Regions from separate parts of the Nocardia sp. IFM 10818 genome, predicted to be linked through region 1. Evidence: riboswitches for the same ligand, from Rfam matches in the RefSeq annotation. Region 1 holds a riboswitch; the other holds the start of a gene.
What was found. A riboswitch is a leader RNA that binds a small molecule or an ion and turns the genes downstream of it on or off. The one in region 1 is predicted to bind magnesium.
Positions count from the first base shown of each region.

Region 1 (3,173 bases):
GGACCCAGCGCCCGGCCCAGCCCGCCGGGAATGTGGGAGCGGCGCAGCAGATCCAGCACCAGCGAGCGCGGGGCGTCGGCGGATTCGGAGTCCTCGACGCGGAAACGCTCCGCCCACACCGTGATCGGCCGCCAGAACACCACATTGAGCCCGATCACCAGGATGATCATGGTGGCCACCGCCAGCATCACCTTGCCGGTGTCGGATTCGGCGGCCGCGCCGGCCACATAGGAGCCGATGCCCGGCAGCGCGTACTCGCGATTGTTGACGCTGATGGCCTCGGCGGCGGTGAGGAAGAACCAGCCGCCGCCGAAACTCATCATCGCGTTCCATACGAGGGGGAACATGCCCGAGGGCACATCCACCCGCCAGAACCGCTGCCAGCGCGACAACCGCAGATTGCGGGCGGCCTCGTCGAGTTCACGCGGCTGCGCGATCAGCGACTGATAGAACGCGAAGGTCATGTTCCACGCCTGCGAGGTGAAGATCGCGAAGATCGACGCGGCCTCCAACCCCAGCGACGAGCCGGGGAACAAGGCGATGAACCCGGTGATGGTGATCGACAGGAATCCCAGGATCGGCACCGACTGCAGAATATCGAGCAGCGGCAGCAGCACCTTCTGCGCACGCGGCAGCCGGGCGGCGGCGGTGGCGTAGACGAAGGTGAACGCGATCGACAGCCCCAGCGCGGCGAACATGCGCAGCAGCGAGCGGGCCGCATAGTAGGGCAGCTGATCCGGGTCGGTGGACACCGCGGCGGGGGCGTCGGCCTGATCGAAGGGCACGTTCATCCCCGCCGACACCTTCACCGTCACCCAGATCAGCACCGCCGCCCCGACGAACACCGCCGCATCCGCCCACCGCGAGCGCGGCCGGTCCAGTCCGGGATGCGGCGAATACGCCCGCACCCGCGTCACTGCTCGGTCACCTTCTCCGGCACGATGCGCCAGGCGACGCTGGTCACCGACGGCTCCAGGCTCAACCGGCTCACCGCCGTCTCCATCTGCCGGTCGTCGCGGCGGTCCCCGGTCAGCTCCGCGCGCACCTGCACCCGGCCCGCCACGGTGTCGTGGCTCGAGATCGACACCAGCCGGAAGTCGGTGCGCGTCAACGACTGCACCAGCAGCGCCCGCACATGCGCCTCGTGCGCGTCATCGGTGTCGGCGGTGAACGCGTACAGCGCCTCGGTCTCGCTGCCGTCGGCCACCGGCCGATCCACCGCGCGCGCCGCGGTGCGCAGCGCGGTGTTCACGATGACCACCACCACCGTGCCCGCGGCCGCGGTGGAGAACATGCCCGCCCCCGCCAGCGCACCCACAGCAGCCGAGCACCACAGGGTGGCCGCGGTATTGAGGCCGCGAATGTTGAACCCATCGCGCAAGATCACGCCCGCACCCAGGAACCCGATGCCCGACACGATCTGCGCCGCCACCCGCGTCGGATCCGCGGTGGCCCCGGCGAACCCGTGCGCCGACAACAGCACGAACAAGGTCGCACCCGCCGCCACCAGCGCATTCGTCCGCAACCCGGCCATCCGGGCCCGGTACTGCCGCTCGAATCCGATGATCGCGCCCAGCCCGACACCGGCCCCGAGCCGCAACAGCATTTCCCACGTCGTCACGACGCCTCCCACACAGAGATCGGCGCACTCGAGAAACCGACGCTACCCGGACGCGGGCAGCACGCGGCAACGAAAAGGAGTGTCGCCTAGTGAACGATTGGCTAACGGAACTCTGTCCGCTCCATCCGGCACGACAACCACCTCCTCCACACCGCGCACACGCGCCGAAAAGGGAGTGGAGACCTGCGCGACCCGCGAGGTAGGGGCACCACTCCTCGTAAGACCTTCAGCACTGCACGGCGTGAACCCACCGCCAGGGTGGGAGCCGGTCGGAGCAACCCCTTAATCCGGGGAAGCCTGTCCTGACCATTGGCGTCTCTCGACGTTTCCGGTCGCCGGCCTGTATCCGCGCAGGAACCTCAGCTAACGACGGCACCTTGCGTCAGCGAGTAAACACCCGCCCCCACCGCCGACGCAACCCGATGTGGCCCCCGTCGCACCCCGCGACCGGCGCTGACATCGTGTCGCAGGCGCCCGCGGCGTGCATCCCGCAGCGCGAACCGATCCCGCACCGGCAGCGACGAGAGTTCGGCGCGATCGGGCCGGGCCGGCAGCGGGCGGCGACGCGGCAACCGGGCGAAAAGCCTTCTCACAGAAGCGATCACAGTTCCACCCTTCAGGCTCGCATCGAACCGGCAGCGGTTCGGGTTCAGCGGCCGGGCAGTCCGGCCCATCGCGGCACCCGCTGCCGGTAGGCGTCGTAGGTCGCACCCCACCGCTTGTGCAGAGAACGCTCCTCCCAGCGCACGAGCCCGGACACGACAGCGGTCCACGCCGCCAGGCCGCCGGCCACGGGCAGGCTGCCGAACCAGGCCGCCCAGCCGGCCCACAGGGTGAGCTGGGCGAGGTACATGGGGTTGCGGGAGAGGCGATAGGGGCCGGCCTGAGCCAGATACCCGGGTGTGAGGGCGACCTGCCATCCCGGCGGAGCCACCTCGAGATGACCGGCCACGGTCCAGACGTACAGGCCCACGCCGGCGCCCAGGACCGGCACACCGGCCGCCACGTTCGCCAAACCTGGCCGGTCGCGGCGCCAGCCGTGACGCGCGCCGAGGCTCGACGCCGCGATGGGCAGAACCGCGAAGGCCGTGGTGTGCGCCGCGGTCATGAGAGCGAGAGCGGGGATGGGAGGGATCGTTCCGCGCACGAGATTCAGCCTAGGTCCGTTCGTCGCGTCGCGGCCCCGAATCATCCCGGCGCACGGTGAGCGCGGCAGCGCGGCCCGGTCGCGTGGTCGTCCGCGGCACGCGTCGAAATCCGTTGGGGGATTTGATCTTCGGGGCGAAGATACCGAACGATATGTTCAAATGAACTGCGCCACGGGATGTTTCGCGCGGTCCTACCATGGTTCGACCGACCGGTCGAGCATGGAGGACGCGATGCGCAAGCTGACCATCGACAATCTGTACGACGATCTCATGCAGTGGGTGGCGGCCGATGTGGCCGCGGTGAACGAGGCGCTGGCCGTGTCGAAGAACAGCGGCTGGGAGCAGTGGTGTGTGGTGCAGTTCCTGCGCTGGCAGCATCACCAGCGCAGCGCCGAGCGCGGGGT
Region 1 covers NZ_BAAHJH010000001.1:4,128,785-4,131,957, forward strand. The annotation lists gene ACYQ5L_RS18845 (ABC transporter permease) at 1-917, opposite strand, end outside; gene ACYQ5L_RS18850 (MgtC/SapB family protein) at 914-1,621, opposite strand; M-box (ykoK) riboswitch at 1,825-1,999, opposite strand; gene ACYQ5L_RS18855 (methyltransferase family protein) at 2,271-2,768, opposite strand; gene ACYQ5L_RS18860 (hypothetical protein) at 3,001-3,173, shown strand, end outside.

Region 2 (3,173 bases), 2.3 Mb from region 1:
CTGCTCACGGCCTTTCGCGGCCCTGACGTGGTGCTGCTCGCACTCCCCGGCGGTGGGGTGCGGGTCGCCTCCGCCATTGCCGCCGAACTGCACGTAGTGCTCGATGTCATGCTGATCCGCGCCCTCGCCGTGGCCCGCCGGCCCGATCTGGTCTACGGAATTCTCGGCGAGGACTCCGCCCGCATCGTCGATACGGCGGTGCTGGCGGGCGGCGGCCTCGGCGCGCCGGAACGCACGTATGCCGAAGCGGCGCAGGCGCTGCGCCTGCGCCGCGAGGCCTCCGCCTACCGCGGCAATCAGCCGCGGGTGGCGCTGGCCGATCGCACCGTCGTCCTGGTCGACGACTGCCTCACCGACACCACCGCGCTGCGCGACGCGTGCCGAATGGCGCGGGTACAGGGGGCGATTCGCATTGTGGTGGCCGTCCCGGCGGGCAGTTACCAGGATTTACACGCGCTCACCGCCTACGCCGACAAGGTGGTCTGCCCGCACGCCACCACCCAGCCGCCGGCGGCCGCGGGGTGCTATCGGCACGACATCGAAACCGGCGCCGCCGATATCGCCGCGCTGCTGAGCGCGAATACGCTGCCGTGGCTGCCGGATCCGCGGTGAAAGTCGTCACGTCGCCGAATACGAATTGACTTTCTCCCGAGCCGTCTCTACGTTGAGTTGTGCACCTCGATAGGCGAGGCTCCTGTACGAACACAGGCCACTGATCTGACGACGTCGAGAGACGCCCAAGGTTAGGACAGATAGCTCCGGATTAAGGGGTTATCCAAAGTGGCTTTCCCATTGCGGAACACGTCGTGCAGTGCCGAAGCTCTGACGAGAGGGGTGTCCGCCCGAATACGGTTCCACCGGGCCTTCTCCCCCTTGTGCGCCGACGTATCGCGTATCCGTAGTGAGGAGGTCGGGGCAGCCGTATGACGCCCGCTGATAGTCCGGAATCGCCGGACCGGCCCCACCCCTCCGGCGCGGGCCGATAAACACCACACCATAATTCACCGACATTTCGACAGCGCCGCGCGCTGCCGGAATTCGCGCCTGCGAAATTCACGCTGAATACCGGATTTCGCCGATCACCGCTGCCGTCCGCACGACCGTGCGCCGACGGTAATCGAGTCTGCCCGAACACAGCCCTGCCCGGAAAACAGCCATGGGCAGCAGTATGCAGAGGGACGAACCCCATGAGAATTCGCACCATTATCGTGACCACCGCGGTGACCATCGCGGCCGTACTCGGCACCCAGGCCGCCAGCCTGGCCCAACCTCCGCGGTCGCCGCAGCCCGCCACCGCCGTCGAGAACGGCCGAGTCAGCGGCGAGGCCCGCATCGTCGACCGAAAGGTCGTGCTGCGCACCGATATCGGCAGCCTGCGCAGCACCGGCGACCAATTGCAGATCGTCGGCCCGGACGACGTCGTGGTCGGCGTCATCCCATTGACCATCGCGCGAGGGGACACCGCGTATCCCATCGACGCCCATATCGACGGCACCACCGCCACCTTGACTCCGCGCCTGGACCGGGGCCGGGCCGTCACCGACGCGGAGCGGCACGAGATGGCCGCGGCGCAGGCCATTGCCGCGGACAGTCCGGAGGACCGGTTCAACACCGCCATGGGCAATGTGAACAACGAGCTCACCGTGGCGCTGGCGGTGGGCACCCTGCTCGGGGCGATCGTCGGCGCACCCCTCGGCTGTGTGGTGCTCGGCCTGCTCGGCCTCACCGCCGCCGGCTTCCCGAGCGCCTTCACCCTGGCGCTGCCCGGCGCCGTCGTCGGCTGTCTCACCGGCGCGGCGACCGGGGCCGGTATGGGCGTGGTCGTGTTCAACCTGCTGATCGGCGTGCCCGCGCTGATCGCCTCGGCCGTGCACTTCTACAACGTCATGACCGCGCCGCCCGCCGTCGCGGCGAACGACTGACCAAGGGCGGCAACGCCTCCCACCGAGGGGAGAACTCACCATGACTGCCGAACTGGCAATTCCGAACCACCCCGGGACCGCCCCGGACCGCATCCGGGCGCGCGGGCGGCTGCGCCCGGCGGACTATCTGCTGATCGCGGCCGGCGTCGCGCTGACCATCCTGGTGCTGCGCCTGTTCCGCGATATGTCGGTGCCCTGGACTCCGGGCGCCGGCTCCGACACCGTCTCCACCGATCCGCGCGAATTGCCCTACTACGCGGCGCGCACCACGCTGCGCATGTTCCTGGGCCTGATCGCCTCGATCGTGTTCACCCTGATCGTCGGCCAGTGGGCGGCGCGGTCGCGGCGGGCGGAGAAGGTGCTGATTCCCATGCTCGACGTGCTGCAGTCGGTGCCGGTGCTGGCGCTGGTGTCGATCACGGTGACCGCCTTCGTCGCCATGTTCCCGGGCTCCTTCCTGGGGGCGGAGGCGGCGTGCGTGTTCGCGATCTTCACCGCCATGGCGTGGAACATGACCTTCGCCTACTACCAGGCGCTGCGTAATATGCCGCGCGAGCTCGACGAGGTGACCCGCATGATGCGGCTGACCCGATGGCAGCGGCTGGCGCGGCTCGAGGTGCCGACGGCCATGGTCCCGATGATCTGGAACGGCATGATGAGCTTCGGCGGCGCCTGGTTCATGCTGGCCTCCTCCGAGGTGATCAGCGTGGCCGGCAATGACGAGGCGCTGCCCGGTATGGGCAGCTTCATCGCCGCGGCGACGGCCGAGGCGGCGGTGGGCGATCTGCTGCTGGGCGCGGCGGTCATGGTCGCCACCATCGTGCTGGTCAACGTGCTGTTCTGGCGGCCGCTCACGGCCTGGTCGGAGCGGTTCCGGGTGGAGCACACCGAAAGCGCCTCCGCGCCCAGGAGTCTGGTGCTCGATCTGCTGCGGCGCACCACCGTGCCCGCGCGGATCGGACGGCGGCTGCGACCGGCGGCCGACGGGATCGACCGTGCCATGCGGGTTTTCGGGCGCAGCACCAAATCCGCTTATGACCGGGCCGATTCGAGCCTCGCCGGTGACGTGCTCTTCTTCGGGGTGCTGTTCGCCGCGATCGGCTGGGGCATCTGGACGCTGGCCACCTACTTCGAAAGGACGGTCGGGCTGGCGGAATTCGGGCCGACGGCGCTCATGGGCCTGGCCAGTCTCAGCCGGGTGATCGTGCTGCTGGTTGTTTCTACCCTCGTCTGGGTTCCGGTCGGCGTGTG
Region 2 covers NZ_BAAHJH010000001.1:6,436,196-6,439,368, forward strand. The annotation lists gene ACYQ5L_RS29965 (hypothetical protein) at 1-612, shown strand, start outside; M-box (ykoK) riboswitch at 671-841, shown strand; gene ACYQ5L_RS29970 (DUF8020 domain-containing protein) at 1,188-1,922, shown strand; gene ACYQ5L_RS29975 (ABC transporter permease) at 1,963-3,173, shown strand, end outside.
Region 2: another riboswitch for magnesium. It lies ahead of ACYQ5L_RS29970 (DUF8020 domain-containing protein); the one in region 1 lies ahead of ACYQ5L_RS18850 (MgtC/SapB family protein).